4 regions of the Actinoplanes sp. NBRC 101535 genome follow, and region 1 is predicted to be linked to each of the others. Evidence: riboswitches for the same ligand, from Rfam matches in the RefSeq annotation. Region 1 holds a riboswitch; each other region holds the start of a gene.
What was found. A riboswitch is a leader RNA that binds a small molecule or an ion and turns the genes downstream of it on or off. The one in region 1 is predicted to bind cyclic di-AMP.
Positions count from the first base shown of each region.

Region 1 (4,189 bases):
TCACGACGCGTCTCATCGCAGCACCAGGCACGCGTTGGTGCCGCCGAACGCGAACGCGTTGACCAGGGTGGCCCGGACCCGCCGGGCGCGGGCCTCGTTCGGGGTGTAGTCCAGGTCCAGCTCCGGGTCCGGGTGCCGCAGGTTGACGGTGGGTGGCACCAGCTGCTCGCGTAGCGCGCCGATCGCGGCGATCAGGTTCACCCCGCCGGCCGCCGACGTCAGGTGACCGGTCATCGACTTCGGTGAGCTGATCGACAGCTCGTGGGCGTACGCCCCGAACAGCGCCTTGATCGCGGCGGTCTCGCTGGCGTCGTTGCCGGGTGTGCCGGTGCCGTGCGCGGCGATGTAGTCGATGTCCCGCGGGTCCAGCCCCGCGTCGGCGATGGCGTCGCGCATCGCGGTGATCGCGCCACCGCCGTCCGGCGGCGAATCGGTGATCCGGTACGCGTTGAGCGTCGACCCGTACCCCGCGAGCTCTGCTTTGATCTCCGCGCCCCGGGCCAGGGCCGCCTCCCGTTCCTCGAGCACGACGACGGCTGCGCCCTCCCCGAGGACGAACCCGGTGCGGGTGGCGTCGAACGGCCGGCAGGCCGCCTCCGGCTCGTTGTTGTGTTCCGTGGTCAGCGCCCCGAGCAGGGAGAACCCGAGCACGTCCATCCAGGTGGTGAGCGCGTCGAAGCCGCCGGCCAGCATCACGTCGGCGTCGCCCTCCTGGATCCGCCGGTACGCCTCGCCGACCGCGTGGGCGGAGCCCGCACACGCGGTGCTGACGCTGATCATCGGACCGGCGGCCCCGGCCAGCCGGGCGACCCAGGACAGCGCCACGTTCTGGCTGCGCAGCAGCACGTCCCGCGGGCTCTGCCGGGGGATGTCCGCGCCCCGGCTGCGCACCAGCCGGTACGCCATGTCGACGGCCTCCTGCAGCTCCGGACGGCCGACCGTCCCGCCGAGCGCGACCCCGCAGCGGTACGCGTCGCCGTCCATCACCCCGTCGCCGGCGTCCTGGACGGCCTCCTGGGCGGCGGCCACCACGAACGAGGCGGCCCGGGAGAGGTGGCGTCCGGGCACGCCCTCCGGTGCGGCGAAGTCACGGACGTGACCGGCGATGCGTACCTCGAAGGACCGGGCGTCGAAGGAGGTGAGCGGGCCCACCCCGTTGCGGCCGGCGGCCAGCCCGGCCCAGGTGGACGGGGCGTCGTTGCCCAGCGGCGTGACCGCGCCGAGCCCGGTGACCACGACCCGGTTCATGCGGCGCCGACCAGCATCGCCTGGGCGACCGCGTAGTCGCCGGTGTGCGACAACGTGATCTCGACGCGGCAGCCGCGGGCGTCGGCCAGGGCGCGGACGGCACCGTGCAGGCGTACCGAGGGGCGGCCGAGCGCTGCGTTGACCACTTCCACGTCGGTCCAGCGCATCGCCGGGCCGAGGCCGCTGCCGAGGGCCTTGAGGACGGCCTCCTTGGCGGCGAAGCGGGCGGCCAGATGAGGGTAACGGTCCCGTTTCGCCCCGCAGTAGTCCCGCTCGGCCGGGGTGAAGAGGTCGATGTCGGCGGTCGCGTGCTCGGTCAGGAGACGGCGCAGCCGCGACACCTGGACGATGTCGATTCCCACCACGTTCTTGCCTCGCTCTACGGTTCGATTCGGTGCTGCATGCACTGAACGCTCGACCGCGGGCCGTTGTACGGCGAAGCCGGAAATTTCCACCTCGCATCGCTCACAGCAAAACTTCAGCCCGGTGCAAGCTGGTCATTCAGCTGACAACAATAACTTTCACCGGTATAGCCGACATTTCGCTGATTTCTCTCATACCCGTTTTATCACTCCGTAAATAAGATCAAATCGGGCGAATACTGAGAAGAACGTCACTATCGACCACCGTGAGCTTGGCACCCGGCACATCGACGTGGTTACCGTCGTGGCCGTCCCGCAGTACGGCGGGCACCGAGGGCGGATCGCCGAATCCTGCCGCCGCCCCCGGACGCGACTCGACGGCAGGAGCGGGGGACCCAAGATTCTCGGCGCGTGACGACGCGCCTCGGGGTGAAGCCGCGTGATGCACCGGCCGGGCCACTCTGCCCGAACCCGACAGCTCACCTCGTAGGCGTGGAGGAAACCCATGTCTCGGATCGGTAGTAGACGAACGCGCCTTGCCCTGGTTCTGATCACCGCGGGCGTGACCGGAGCCGGCGTCCTGACCGGCGCAGCCCCGGCGAACGCCGCCACGGTGAACTGGGACAAGATCGCCCAGTGCGAGTCCGGCGGCCGGTGGCACATCAACACCGGCAACGGGTACTACGGTGGCCTGCAGTTCAGCCGCAGCACGTGGAAGTCCAACGGCGGCGGCAAGTACGCCGCCACCGCGAACAAGGCCAGCAAGAGCGAACAGATCACCATCGCACAGAAGCTGTACAAGAAGCGCGGACTGAGCCCCTGGCCGGTGTGCGGCAAGAAGGCCGGCGTCTACAAGAAGACGACCACGAAGGTCACCGCCCGCAAGACGGCCACCAAGACCACGGTGAAGGCGACCGGGAAGACCTACGTGGTCCGCTCCGGCGACACACTCGCGTCGATCGCCAAGAAATTCAAGGTCAAGGGCGGTTGGCGTACGCTGTACCGCCTCAACGACGACCGCCTGAAGAGCCCGAGTCTGATCTTCACCGGTCAGCGGATCCGGCTCTGACGGTGTTCTGACGTCCGCTTCGTGACGTCGACTTCGTGACGTCGTTCTCTGTGACGTCGGCGGGGTGGGGCGCCACTCCCCCGGGTTCCCCGCCCGCCTTCTCTTCTCCTCAGATGATCGCCTCTCCTCAGATGATCGCCTCTCCTCAGATGATCGCCCGGATCAGCCGGGACGCGTCCGCACTGGACGGGCGATCACTGACCTGCCCGTCCCCGATCTCCACCAGCCGCCAGCGCCCGTCCGTGCGCCGCACCAGATCCGCGGTCACGAACGGCGACGCCAACTCCCGGATCGCCGCCGCCACCACGGTCAGATCCACGTCACCCGGCAGCCGGTCGGGCGAATCCGGGTGCGCGCTGACCAGCCGGCACTCCCCGTCCACCCACCAGGTCCGGGCCTCAGCCCCACTGAAATCCTCGAACCGCCGCAACACGAACCCGCCGGTGAACTCGTCGTCGCGCAACTCCCGGAACCGCCGGGCCACCCGCCACGCCGCGTCGACGTCGGTCACGTCCGGGATGAAACACGCCTCGTCCCAATAGTGTTTCATCGACTTCGTCCAGTCCCGCAGCACGGCCGCCCCCTTGCCGAGCCCCGCGCACGCCTCCAGGAACCCGTCCCGCCCGTCCCCCTCGGTCCACACACTCTCCGGCGTGCAGTCCTGCGCAGCCGGATACCACCCCGGCAGCTCGTGCCCCCGCCGGTAATCCTCGGCCCCGGTCCGCAACCGCACCCCACGCCGCTCCAGAGCCGCCGCGAACCCGGCGTAATCCCCACTCCGCAGCATCCATCCGCGATAGACGGCGCCGTCCCCCGCCGGCACCCGCGCGACAGCGGCGTCCGCGGCCTGCGCCGTGCCCCGGGTCAGCGCATCGTGATCGACCACCGCGACCGGCATCCCCGCCGCCCGGGCGGCCGCCGCCTCCCCCGCGAAATGCTCATCAGGCCGTCGGGGACGCAACACGTCGCAGGGAACCAGCAGCATGCCGAGATCATGCCAGGGCCAGCCTTCCGCACACCCCTGAACCCACCCGGCCGTGCACCCTCCGCCAGCACACCCGCCCTCGACGCGGAGTCACCCCGTACCGCTCCACCGCCGCCCTCACGCGATGGGCGCCTCGGTCTGAGCCCTGCGTCGATCGCCGGTGGGCGGCGCCGCCCCTCACGCGATGGGCGCCTCCCTCAGAAGGGATCGCGGGGAGCCCGGCCTCGTACCCTGGACCGCGGCATGCAACGCCAGAGACGGCGTGGCCGGACGATGCCGGCTGACGGCGTGCCGAACCGCGGTGAGCAGTTCAGTACGGGTGAAAGGTTTCTCGAGCAGGTTCGTATCCGGGTCGAGAAACCCCTTGTCCGCAAGGAAAGGGGTGGCATACCCGGACATGAACAACACCTGGGCATGCGGCTGGACGGCACGGATCCGCCCAGCGAGCTCGGATCCGAAGATCCCCGGCATCACCACGTCGGTGAGCAGCAGGTCGACCGACAGATCCGGCTCCGATGCCACGGT
Region 1 is NZ_BSSY01000019.1:41,435-45,623, forward strand. Features, by position in the region: gene QSK32_RS36580 (beta-ketoacyl-[acyl-carrier-protein] synthase family protein) at 1-16, opposite strand, end outside; gene QSK32_RS36585 (beta-ketoacyl-[acyl-carrier-protein] synthase family protein) at 13-1,248, opposite strand; gene acpS (holo-ACP synthase) at 1,245-1,613, opposite strand; cyclic di-AMP (ydaO/yuaA leader) riboswitch at 1,943-2,117, shown strand; gene QSK32_RS36595 (LysM peptidoglycan-binding domain-containing protein) at 2,173-2,679, shown strand; gene QSK32_RS36600 (ATP-grasp domain-containing protein) at 2,825-3,664, opposite strand; gene QSK32_RS36605 (PAS domain S-box protein) at 3,842-4,189, opposite strand, start outside.

Region 2 (4,189 bases), on a different contig from region 1:
CGTTCATCATGCGCTTCTGGATGTACGGCTCGGCCGTGCTCTACCCGGTGACCATGTTCACCGAGAACGACAAGATCGACGGCTGGATGCTCACCCTGATCGAGTCGAACCCGATGCTGATCTTCATCGAGCTGATGCGTCACTCGCTGATGGAGGACGTGCCGCTGGCCGGCACCCCCACCAGCCTCTGGATCGGCGCGACCATCTGGAGCGTCGTCGTCGGGCTCGGCGGTTACGTGTACTTCTGGCGCGGAGAGAAGGGCTACGGCCGTGGCTGACAATCGGATCCCCACCGTCGTCGCTGACGACGCACACGTCATCTACAAGGTCAACAGCTCCGCCGCCGCGGGCAGCGGCAGCCCGCTGGCCAGCTTCAAGCGACTGGTGACCGGCTCCTCCCCCGCCAACGTCCGGGAGGTGCACGCCGTCAAAGGGGTGACCTTCGTGGCGTACCGGGGTGAGGCGATCGGCCTGATCGGCAGCAACGGCTCGGGCAAGTCGACCCTGCTGCGCGCGGTGGCCGGCCTGCTGCCGGTGGCCCGCGGCTCGATCTACGCCTCCGGCCAGCCGTCGCTGCTCGGTGTGAACGCCGCCCTGATGAACGAGCTGCCCGGCGAGCGCAACGTCGAACTGGGTTGCCTGGCCATGGGCATGTCACCCGCCGAGGTGAAGGCCAAGAAGGACGGCATCATCGAGTTCTCCGGCATCAACGAGCGCGGCGACTTCGCCTCGCTGCCGATGCGGACGTACTCCTCCGGCATGGGCGCCCGGCTGCGGTTCTCGATCGCCGCGGCGAAGCAGCACGACGTGCTGCTCATCGACGAGGCGCTGGCCACCGGTGACGCGAAGTTCCGCCGCCGCAGCGAGCAGCGGGTCCGTGAGCTGCGCGCCGAGGCCGGCACGGTCTTCCTGGTCAGCCACAGCGAGCAGTCGATCCGGGACACCTGCGACCGGTGCATCTGGCTCGAGTCCGGCCAGATCCGGGCGGACGGCGCCACCGACGACGTGATGAAAGAGTACGAGGCCTTCATGCGCAAGTAGCGCACGAAGGCCTCGCCGTGGGGCCGGTCGGTCAGTTCACCGAGAGATGCACGTGGTTCGTGTGGTCGCTCGAGGGATCGCCACCGGCCCCGCTGTACGACTTCCAGCCGCTGCTCGGCAGCCAGATCCGCCGGTACCAGATGACGTAGAGCACGTCGAGGGCCTCGGCGTTCTTGATGAAGTAGTTCGCCAGGTTGTTGCCGTAGGTCTTGTCGGCACCGGTGGCGTCGCCGCCGAAGGTGCCCTTCTCCGCGGAGAAGTCACAGGCCCGGCCCTTGGGGTGCTCACCGCTGTTCTGCTCGCGGAAGCACTTGGTGTACCTGGTGAAACCGTCGCTCTTCGCCTGCTTCAGAGCGTGCAGGGTGCGCGGGGTGAGGCAACCACCGGTGGTCGGGTCGTCCTCGGTGCACCCGCTGCCGGATCCGCTGGGCGCCGGATCCGCCGTGGCACTGTCACCGCTGCCGCCGTCGCTGCTCGACGAGGCGTCGGCGCCCTGGTTGGCCTTCTTCAGCGCGGTCTCCGCCTGGACCTTCTTCTTGGCCATGACGTTGACCTGCTTCGCCTGGTCACGCACGGCGGCGTCGATCGCGGTCTTGGCCTTGGCCTGGGTGTCGCGGGTCGTCTTGAGGTCCTCGATCGCCTGGTTCTGCTTCGAGGCCACGGTGGCGAGCGATTCCGCCCGGTCGACGAATCCGCCGGTCGAGCTGGCACCGATCAGGGCGGTCAGCGGTCCGAGCCGGCCGTTCGTGTAGGCCTGCCGGGCGATCTCGTCGAGCACCGCCTGCTTCGGACCGAGTTCGGTGTCCAGGCGCTTGACCTCGGCGGTCAGCTTGACCTGCTGTTCCTTGGACTTCTTCAGGTCGGCCTTGGCCTTGACGTAGCCGCTGGAGGCGTCCTCCAGTTGCTCGATCAGCGACTTGGATCCGCCCTCGCCGTCGTCGCCGGAGTCGCCCGGGGCCGCAGAGGCCGGGGACGCGGCGAACACCAGCCCGCACACGGCGACCAGTAACGCCGTGATCGGGGCGAATCGCCGCGCAGTCGGTTGCTGCACAGGTAATTCCTTCCGTCGGCCGCCGACCGGGTTAGCTGACGGGTTCGGGACGAAGGAAATCCCTACCGCTGGCGCGGATTCACCCCGAGGAAAATGGTTCCCCGGTTCGCCGGGGGGTGGCGATTAGGCGGCGGCTCCCATACGGGAACCGCGTCCGACCATACCCACTCGGGCCAAGGATCGACAGATCTCGTACGCACCGCAATGGGGTGACGACATGAGGTGATTCGATTACCGAAAGTCATTGTGAGGTAACGCATTTCGCCGTTCTCAGAGCCTGATCCACGGCGATATCTCAGGTAAACTCGGCGCCGGTCCTGCCAGGACGGCACCGCCCCCGAGTTGCCGGCAGGCCGCCGCCCAATCGCCTCCCAGGCGAGCCGGGGACCCAGGTCACTGGGGTGAATCCGCCTGACAACGGCGGTAGGGATCGCTTCCGTCCCGAACCCGTCAGCTAACCCGGTCGGCGGTGACAAGGAAGGAATGTTGATGACCGCACGTCCCCGCCGGTGGCTGACACTCGCCCTGGCGCCGCTGATGGCGACCGCGATGTTCGTGGGCCCCGTGGCCCCGGCTTCCGCGGCACCCGGCGGCAGCACCACGGCCGAAGAGGAGGACGAGGACGCCAACCTGTCGACCGTGCTGGAGTCGACGAACCGGCGTTACGTCTCCGCCAAGGCAGCCGTGGCCAAGTCCGTCAAGAACCAGAAGGAACTCGCCTCCGGCATCAAAGCCGCCGAGGCACGCCGGGACGTCCTCATTCCCGAGGTCAACTCGATCGCGAAACAGCAGTACATGACCGGCGACGTGAGCGCCCTGGGCTTCCTGCTCAGCGCGGACACGTCGAACGATTTCCTGAGCAAGGCGGTCTCCCTGGAGGAGATCAACCGGCTGCACGACAGCAAGCTGAGTGAGCTCAACGACGCCCTCGAAGAGATCACCGCGAAGAAGACCGCGCTGGACGCCGAGCTCAAGAACGAGCAGGAACAGCTCGCCGTTCAGAAGAAGCAGAAGGAAGCGGCCGAGAAGCAGCTGACGCTCCTCGGCGGTGGCACCGGGATCAACAGCACCATCACCGACGGCTTCGTCGCCGCGAAATCGGCGACGGCCAAGGCGGCACCCCGCAACGCCCAGGGCGGCTTCTCCGCGGAGAGCTGCAACCAGGACGACCCGACCACGAGCGGCTGCATCACGAAACGCACGCTCAACATGTACAAGGAGACCAAGAAGGCCGGCTTCGACCTGTTCGTCGGATGTCACCGCACCGGTGGCCCGTTCGAGCACCCGAAGGGCCGGGCCTGCGACTGGTCGCTGCAGAAGAGCGGATTCTCGTCGGCGCACAACGACAAGATGATGAAGTACGGCAACGACCTGACGGCCTTCCTGGTCCGCAACGCCGACGCACTCGGCATCTACTACGTGATCTGGTACAAGCAGATCTGGTTCCCGGCCAGCGGCTGGAAGCAGTACCACGGGGTCAGCGACCACACCGACCACGTGCACGTCTCGATGCTCTGACAGACCCACCGAAAAGCCCCCGTCCCTCGCTGCCGGCGAGGAACGGGGGCTTTCTCGTGGTACGGGGTCAGTGCACCGCGCGGCGCACCGGGGCCCGTCCGGCCGGCTGAACCGGCGCGGGGCCGACCGGCAGGGCCGGCGGGATCGCCATCGTCACCGGGCGGACCTGGGTGACCTCGATCTCCTTGCCGTGGTGGTGCAGCGTCAGCCGAGCCGAGCCGCCGCCGTTGCGCAGGGAGTAGGTGACCTCCTCCGCGGTGACGTTCACCCGCAGCCGCAGACCGTGCCAGAGCAGCGAGAACTCCAGGTTGTTGATCCGGCTGGGCAGGCGCGGCGCGAACGACAGCTGACCGTTGAAGTCACGCATGCCGCCGAGACCGGCGACCAGCGCGATCCACGACCCGGCCAGCGACGCCACGTGCACGCCGTCCCGGGCGTTCTGGTGCAGGTCGTGCAGGTCCATCAGGGCGGCCTCGCCCAGATAGTCGTGCGCCAGCTCCAGGTGCCCGGTCTCGGCCGCCAGCACCGCCTGCACGCAGGCCGACAGCGACGAGTCCCGGACGGTCCGCGCGTCGTAGT
Region 2 is NZ_BSSY01000013.1:211,681-215,869, reverse strand. Features, by position in the region: gene QSK32_RS31290 (ABC transporter permease) at 1-278, shown strand, start outside; gene QSK32_RS31285 (ABC transporter ATP-binding protein) at 271-1,041, shown strand; gene QSK32_RS31280 (coiled-coil domain-containing protein) at 1,073-2,092, opposite strand; cyclic di-AMP (ydaO/yuaA leader) riboswitch at 2,097-2,232, opposite strand; cyclic di-AMP (ydaO/yuaA leader) riboswitch at 2,440-2,576, shown strand; gene QSK32_RS31275 (coiled-coil domain-containing protein) at 2,582-3,610, shown strand; gene QSK32_RS31270 (glycoside hydrolase family 65 protein) at 3,678-4,189, opposite strand, start outside.
Region 2: another riboswitch for cyclic di-AMP. It lies ahead of QSK32_RS31280 (coiled-coil domain-containing protein); the one in region 1 lies ahead of QSK32_RS36595 (LysM peptidoglycan-binding domain-containing protein).

Region 3 (4,189 bases), on a different contig from region 1:
CCGTCCACGCCGTCGAGTTCGGTGAGGAGCTGATTCACCACGGTACGCATGGACGACTGCAACTGGCTGCGTTTGTGCCCGAGGGCGTCGATCTCGTCCAGGAACAGTACGCACGGGGCGTGGCCGCGCGCCGATTCGAACAGGTCGTGGAGGTTGCGTTCCGAACTGCCGATCCACATGTTCAGTACGTCGGTGATGCTCAGCGAAATGAACGAGGCGCCCATCTCGCCTGCCACCGCGCGCGCCAGGAACGTCTTGCCACAGCCGGGCGGGCCGTAGAGCAGCAGACCACCGCGCAGGCTCTTACCGAACAGGGTCCGCAGTTTCGGGTTCCGCAGCGGGCCGAGGAACGACACCTCGAGACGCTTCTTGACGTCGGCCATGCCGCCGACGTCGGCGAGGGTGACGCCGGAGCGTTCCACGTCGAAGGAACGGTCGGCGTGGCCGCGGACCGGGTCGACGCCATCACCGGACGACGAGCTTTCCGGCCGGGAGAAACGCGGCGGAACCACATCGCCGAACTGCTGTTCCATCGCCGCCCAGTCGATACCTGACGGCGGAATCGGACCACCGGGCCCGGAAGGAGATGCAGTCTCGGAAGGAGATGCGGTCTCGGAAGGGAATGCAGGCGCGGAGGGGGATGCAGGCGCGGAGGGGGATGCAGGCGCGGGAGGAGATGCAGGCGCGGAGGACGGAGCGGAAGGGGCTGTCGGCACGGGAGGCGACGGCGGGACGGGGTTGCCCAGTGCCCGGGCCATCAACTGCTGTGCTCCGACGTTCGCGGGATCCTGGGCCAGGGCCTGCGCGACGTGCCCGATCGCCTCGGCGCCACGGCCCGCGGCCACCAGCATCTCGGCCAGGTGCAACCGCAGTGGCAGGTCGTCCGGCTGGGCCTGCACCGCCGCGGCGAGGCTATTGATCAAGGCATCGCTCATGACAGGCGATTATGCCCGCGCCGGTGGCCGGCCTGCTCACGGCAAGCCGGGGCCGCGCTCGCTCGACGCCGGGTTGAGACCTGAAACACCGGATGGCGACGGTACGGGCTCAGGCCGTACCCCCGAGAAGGCCGGCCTGAAGGGGAGAGAAGGTGGAAGGCCGCCCACACCGAAGTGTGAGCGGCCTTCCGGAGAACAGCGGAACAGGAGCCGATCAGGCCGGCCGCCGGTATCCGGCGATCGAACCCGGACTTTCGATCTTCGCCATCCGCACGTAGTCGCCCGTGTGCGGGGCGTGCACCATCATGCCGCCGCCCACATAGATGGAGACGTGGTGCAGATCGGAGCCGTAGAAGATCAGGTCACCCGGCTGCAGTTCGCTGCGGCTGACCGACTTCGTGGTGCTCCACTGGGTCTTCGTGTAGTGGTAGAGACTGACGCCGACCGATCCCCACGCCTCTTTCGTCAGGCCGGAGCAGTCGTAGCTGCTCGGACCCTCCGCGCCGAAGACGTAGGGTTTGCCGATCAGGTCGCACGCCTTCTGGGCCGCGCGACCTCCCCGGTCGTTGGTGTAGTCGACCGGGCACGGACCGATCTTGAGTCCGCTCTTCGAGACCGTGGCGCTGCCGTAGGCTTCGATCCGGAGGTCCTGGAGCTCCTCGACCTTCGCCTCGATCGTCGTCTTCTTGGCCGAGAGGTCCTTGTCCCGGACGGCGATCTCGGCTGCCATCTTGTCGACGTCAGCCTTGTCGGCGGCGTACTTGTCCCGCAGTTTCGCCACTTCGGTGATGGACGCCTCCTGCCGGGAGGCGATCTGGTCGAGGAGTGTCAGCTTGTCCACCAGGCCGGTCGGCGAACCGGTCACCAGCATCGCGTTCATCGCGCTGGGTGGCCCCTGGATGTAGGCGTCCACCGCCAGGCCACGGACCTGCACCATGGCGGCATCGACCTTCTTCTGCAACGGCGCGAGGGTCGCGGCAAGCTCTTTCTGCTGTTTCTTCAGCTCTTTGAGCTTGCTGTGCACGTCGTTGTACTCCTCGATGACGGGCTCCAGCTTGTTCCACTGCTCGTCGATCTGATCTTCGATCTTCGAGGGGTTGGGTGCCGCGTGGGCGGCTGCCGGGCCCGTGACAACAACTCCGGCCGCCGCGACGGCACAGAGCACGATGCGCAGAAAACCGACGCGACGCGCGCCTATCCGCTTCACGTGGGTGTGTTGTCCTTTCTTCCTACTCAGCCGCCGACCGGGTTAGCTGACGGGTTCGAGCGGGAAGCACGCCCGGCCGCGTTTCCGCGGCTTCACCCCATGAACCTGGGTTCCCGGCTCGCACGAGGGCGATTAGGCGGTGGTCCGTCAGATCGGCCGGTTGGACGATGGGGGACTGCCGAACCGGGGACAACCGTACTCGGATCATGCGGGCAAATGAAGCGCGCATCGTACCGGAAACCCTGCGCACCTGCAGTAATACCGAGGGTTACCGAAATGGCCATGCGTCGAGGGCCCGAGCCAGCCAGGGCACCACGAGCACTACGGTCGGTAACACCAGCAGGCCGATCGCGGCGGCCGTGGCGAGCACGGTGAGGGGCCGCGACGAGCGTGCCGGGCCGGCCATCCGATCGAGCCTCCGCCGCGTCTCGGCGGCCGGGTCGGCGGGCGCCGCCTCACCGAGGGGCGCCGGGTGGGCGAGCCGGGACAACGCGGCCCGCAGCGGTTCCGGCCCGGTGCGGCGGCGTGCGGCGTCGTCCGCCACCATCTCCAGCAGCAGGTGTACGGCGTCAAGCGACGCCCGGCTGCGCAGTGGTGCCGGGACCGCCTGGTAGAACGCGGTGAACGACTCCATCACGAGTTCATGCCGGTGCCGCAGGTGGGCCCGTTCGTGGGCCAGCACGGCGTCGACCTGTTCCGGGTCCAGGACCTGCAGCACGGCCCCGCTGAGCACGACGCGCGGCGACCGTCCGGGCACGCAGTACGCCAGGGGCAGCGCGCCGTCCAGCACGCGCACCTCGGCGCCGCTGAAGGTGCGGCGCTGCTCGGCCCGGTCGAGCAGGTCGACGAGCATCCGGTGCCGCGCGCGCCGGGCCCGGGCGCGGTAGCTCACCCGGACCAGGGAGATCAGCAGCCGGATCACGATGAGGGCCGCGACCGCCAGCGAGAATCCGAGGGCCACCACCGTCTCCGGGTGCCGGGCGCCGGCCGCCCGGGACAGCTCCTCCGGGGCGGCGAGCACCACGCCGAGCGCGCAGAGGACGGCGGTCAGGGTCAGTGCCTGCCAGAGCAGCACGCCGGCGACCGGTGACCGGTCGGGCCAGCGGGCGTGGGCGAGGATGCCGGGTGCGATCAGCGACAGGGCCAGGCCGAGCGCACCGAGCGCCAGCGCGGTCACGACCGGGTCGTGGAGCGGGCCGCTTCGATCGCCGCGGCCAGGGCGTCCGGTGGGAGCTGCCCGACGAAGTACGCCAGGGCGGCGTCCCGGTCGGGGGTGGAACTCAGGGCGTCGAGCATCACCCCGGCGGTCATCTCCTCGCGGGTCTGCGCGGGGGCGTACCGGTAGGCGCGGTCGGAGCGTTGCTGCAGGACGAGACCCTTCTTCGCCAGCCGGTCGAGGACCGTCATGACGGTGGTGTAGGCCAGGTCACGGTCGCGGCTGAGCAGGTCGTGCACCTGTCGCACGGTCAGCGGTGCGGGCGCGTCCCACAGCTTCGTCATGACCTCCCGTTCGAGGTCGCCCATACCCATGTGGGGCAGTCTACGTCACCGCGTCGTACTACACGTCGTAGTATCTACTACGAAGCGTCGTAGAGGGGTGGGCCTGATCCATGGACGTGCTCGACTTGACCCGGCTGCAGTTCGCCGTGGTGACGATCTATCACTACCTGTTCGTGCCGCTGTCGATCTGTCTAGCGGTCACGGCGGCCGGTCTGCAAATCGCCTGGATGCGAACAAACAACGATAAATACTTACATCTCACGAAATTTGTGGGAAAGTTGCTGATTGTCACGTTCGCGGTCGGCGTGGTGACCGGTCTTGTGCAGGAATTCCAGTTCGGCTTGGGCTGGAGCGCCTTCGCCCGGTTCTACGGTGATGTGTTCGGCCCCACACTCGCCATCGAGGGCATGCTCGCCTTCTTCCTCGAGGCGACGTTCCTCGCCCTCTGGTACTTCGGCTGGGAGCGGCTCCCCCGTAGGGTGCACGCCGCCACCATCGTGGTCGTCGCCGTCGGCACCCTGCTCTCCGCGTACATCATCCTGGCCGC
Region 3 is NZ_BSSY01000029.1:26,803-30,991, forward strand. Features, by position in the region: gene QSK32_RS43170 (AAA family ATPase) at 1-935, opposite strand, end outside; gene QSK32_RS43175 (C40 family peptidase) at 1,150-2,142, opposite strand; cyclic di-AMP (ydaO/yuaA leader) riboswitch at 2,159-2,291, opposite strand; gene QSK32_RS43180 (M56 family metallopeptidase) at 2,411-3,319, opposite strand; gene QSK32_RS43185 (BlaI/MecI/CopY family transcriptional regulator) at 3,316-3,672, opposite strand; gene QSK32_RS43190 (cytochrome ubiquinol oxidase subunit I) at 3,753-4,189, shown strand, end outside.
Region 3: another riboswitch for cyclic di-AMP. It lies ahead of QSK32_RS43175 (C40 family peptidase); the one in region 1 lies ahead of QSK32_RS36595 (LysM peptidoglycan-binding domain-containing protein).

Region 4 (4,189 bases), on a different contig from region 1:
CACGGGCTGGAGATCGTGCACTGGCGGGAGGAGGACGCGCCGGGGCCCGCGTTCAGTGGGCCCAAGCACTGGCACGTCTTCGAGGTCATCGGCACTTCACCGGCCGGCGGGGTGGACCGTGATCTCGACGCCGGCCGCCCGTAGCCGGTCGACCAGGGCATCGCCGAGAGCCGTGGCGGGAGTCAGCACCCCACCCTCGGACTCGGGAAGCCTGTCCCGGTCGAGGACGAGCGCGAGAGCGGACTCGCCGAGCATGACGGCGGTCGCCGCGTACCCCGGATCGCCTTTCGCCCGGAACCGGGCACGATAGCGCTCACCCTCCACCGTCGTGGTGAAGATGTCCACCGTGAAATGCCCGTTACGCCGGGTCTTCTCATCCGGGCCGGTCCCGGGTCTCGGCAGGATCCGGTCCAGCAGAAAACGCGTCGGCGGCACGGCCAGACCGAGGAAGAGACCGGTCAGGCCCATCTTGAGTCCGAAAGCGAACACCGGCGACAGCGGGGAGGCACCGACACTCACCGCCTCCCGGTAGCGGAACCGGCGACCGTAGGCGTGACCGCGCAGAGCGTTGCTGCGCCGCACCACCCGGGTGTTGTAGGAGGCCATCACGAACGGCGCCAACTGCCCGCGCAGACTCGGATCCACATCGGAGGCGGGCACCGAGACCATGTCCGGCTGGCGGCCCAGGTCCGGCTCGGCGTCGCGATCAGGAGTCAAGGAGTACGGGCTGGCGGCGGCCCGTCGCAGCGCGGGATCACTGCGTACCGCGTCCACCTGACCGCGCATCGAGTCGATCGTCCCGCCGCTGATACCCCCGGACAGACTCGTGACCACGAGCGTGGTGTCGGTGAGTTCGCTCCGGACATGCTTGTGGAGCACGTGAACGCCGATGTCGGACGGGATCGAGTCGAAACCGCACGAGTGCACGATCCGGGCACCGGTCCGCCGCGCCGTCTCATGATTCGCGGCGATGCTGTCCCGGACGAACAGCACCTCACCGCTCAGATCCAGATAGTCGGTGCCGGCCTCGGCACACGCGTTGACCAGCGGAAGACCGTGCCGCGCATAGGGGCCGACGGTCGTGACCACCACCCGTGTGCGGGCGGCCATGGTGGTCAACGCGTCCCGATCACCGGCGTCCGCAACGATCACGGGCCAGTCGACGCCCAGCCGTGCGCGTACCGACTCCAGTTTCTCCGGTGAACGGCCAGCCAGTGCAATTTGTGTTTCTGGTGGAGCATTCTCGGCCAGGTGTTGCGCCACCAGCGCACCGACGAAACCGGAAGCACCGTAGACGATCACATCGAAGTCGCGGCTCATGGCTGCCGATTGTGCACCCTGGGTGGAGGGTCGGCTACTGGCAGGTAGTTGGTGGTTATCCCGCAAAGGCCGACCAAAGCGTCTAATTTACGAGAAGGCGCCACCTGCCAGCCTCCGGGTTGGTGCACCATCACCGTGCTTCACACGCCGGTGAGCAGCACCGCGCCGGCCTTGCATGCCGGTGGCAGCATCGCGGCCGGCGTTTGTGCGCCGGTGGCGGCACGACACCGGCTCTGCATGCACGGTGGCAGCACGACACCGGCTCCGCATGCCGGTGACAACACCATCCGGCGGCCCGCACGCGGGCACCGTGGCCGGAACGCCGAATCCTTGCCGCCGGCCACGGACACGAACCCAGGCAGGGAGCGGGGGACCCACACGTTCCTCGGCGCTGACACGCGCCTCGGGGTGAAGCCGCACACGACGCGACCGGGCACCTCTGCCCGAACCCGACAGCTGACCTCGCAGGCGTGGAGGAAGCTCAGATGCATCACATACGTAAGCAGGCCGTTGTCGGACTCACCGGCACGATGGTCGCGTTCTCGCTGCTGGGCACCGAGTCGGCGGCTTTCGGGGCCGAGGTCAACTGGGATGCGGTAGCCCGCTGCGAATCAGGCGGCAACTGGCGGATCAACACCGGCAACGGCTACTACGGGGGCCTGCAGTTCACGCGTGGCACGTGGCGCGCCTACGGCGGGTCGAAGTTCGCCGGGACCGCGAACCGGGCCAGCAAGAGCGAACAGATCCACGTGGCGGAGCGGGTGCTCCGCGGCCAAGGCATCGGCGCGTGGCCGACATGCGGCAAACACGGCCGCCGGGGTGTCTCGTCCGCCGCGGCCCGCAAGGCGGCAGCCGAACGCAGAGCAGCCGCAACGGCCCGCGCGGAAGCCCGAGCGCAGGCCAGAGCGGAAGCCCGCAGGCAAGCCGCCCAGCGCAGAACAGCCGCCCGCCAGGCCTTGGCACAACGCCAGGCGGAGGCCCGCCGACGCGCAGCGCTGCGAGCAACCGAGATCCGCGAGAGGGCGATCCGCGAGAGGGCCCTGCGAGAGGCCGAAGCCCGCGAGTTCGCCGCCCGAGACGCCGCAGCCCGAGACGCCGCAGCCCGCGAGGCAGCCGCCCGCGAGGCAGCCGCCCAGGCGGACGCAACCCGTAAGACGGCCGCTCAGGAAGCGACAGTCCAGACCGCTGATGTACGTGCGGGTCAGAACACGGATGTACGTGCGGGTCAGAACACGGATGTGCGGACAGGGAAGAGCACGGCCGGCTCTGACGACACGAGCCGGAAGACGGCATCTCAGACAGCCGAAGTGCGCACAGGCAGAGACCCCGGCAGCGCCGGCAGCGCCGCCCAGAAGGCGACGGCCCCATCCGCCGGTGTGCGTGCGGGCAAGAACACCGGCGGCGTCGGCAGCGCCGCTCAGAAGGCGCCGGCCAAGACCGTTGAGGTGCGCGGGGGCGGGGGCTCATCGCGCGGCAGCTCGGACGAGCGACGTTTGGCGCGACCCGGGACGCAGGTCCGCGACGGGAGCGAGGTAACTCCGTCAGACGGCGCGTCGCGCGAAGTGGCCTCTGAACAGAATCGGATCATGCATGAGGCCGCGGCATGGGAGAGAGTCACCCGGCTGCGGATTCTTCGGCTGACGGGTCAAAAACGCCCCACCGGGGCCGCCACCGCTCAAGCTCAGACCGGTAGCGCGGCGGGCGACGGAAAGCGCCTCGATCCGACTGGACAACGACAGCGGCCAGCAGGACCGGGCACGGCAGAGCGAACGACAGCCGGACTTGGGGCAGCGGAGCAGGGGACGGCTGAGCGGGAGACGGCTGAGCGGGAGACGGCTGAGCGGGAGACGGCTGAGCGGGAGACGAAGGGGCGGGGGAGGATTCGTAGTGCGGTGCGAGTGGTCCTGGAAACGCGCCAAGGCCGTGAAATGCGGCTGGCCGCGACGCGGGCGGACGCGATCCGGCGGCAGATCGAACGGGCTGCGGCCGAGCGGAAGGCCTCGCTCAAAGCGGTAACCGCCTTCTCCGGTGCGGCAAGCGTGAGCGCGATCAGCCTGGTGCGTGGTGGCGGCACGCTGCTGCCGCGGAACCTGGCTGGTCCGACGCCTCCCGCGGGCGCCCCTCCTGCGGGGGCCCCTCCCGTGTTGGCGATTCCTGACGTCGCCGCCTCGGGATGGACCACACCGAGTCCGACCGCCTCCGGGGCGATGGCTCCGGGACCGTTCGTGCCCGGGCCGATCACGCCGGGCGTGGACCTCCCGAGCCCGGTGCCGGTGCGCGCCGAATCAGCGACATCGGGATCGACCGGCACCACACAGGGCAGCACGAGTTCGACCGGAACAGGGCTGACCGCGACGATGATGGCGGCTGTGGTGCGGGACCTGCGGGCTGACGACGCCGGCCGGACCCGAGCCGTCCGGATGAACCAGGTCGCGATGGCCAGTGCGGCCAAGCCGTTCCTACGGCCCATCCCCGGACGACCAGTCGCGGGACGGCCGATTGCCGGACGACCCGCCGGAGGACGGCCGGTTGCCGGACGACCCGCCGGAGAACGGCTCAGCACTGGCGGAACTGGCCGAACCGGCGGAACGGTGCGGAAGGGTGGCGTAGGAATAAGCGTCCACGTCGTGCGCCACGGTGACACACTGACCTCCATCGCGGCTCAGCACGACATCACGGGCGGCTGGCGTCATCTTTATCGCCTGAATGATGAGCTTCTGCGTAGCCCTCACCTGCTTTACCCCGGCCAGCGCATCACGCTGTGACCGTGGCGATCCGGCCGTCCCCGAACTCGCGGGACGGCCGGACCCATGCTCGCCGCGGCCCCGAAGGCCACAGCGAGCACAGCGACGCGCCTCATAGCGGGCAC
Region 4 is NZ_BSSY01000034.1:27,473-31,661, forward strand. Features, by position in the region: gene QSK32_RS44555 (class I SAM-dependent methyltransferase) at 1-144, shown strand, start outside; gene QSK32_RS44560 (saccharopine dehydrogenase family protein) at 97-1,320, opposite strand; cyclic di-AMP (ydaO/yuaA leader) riboswitch at 1,631-1,805, shown strand; gene QSK32_RS45655 (transglycosylase family protein) at 1,806-4,085, shown strand.
Region 4: another riboswitch for cyclic di-AMP. It lies ahead of QSK32_RS45655 (transglycosylase family protein); the one in region 1 lies ahead of QSK32_RS36595 (LysM peptidoglycan-binding domain-containing protein).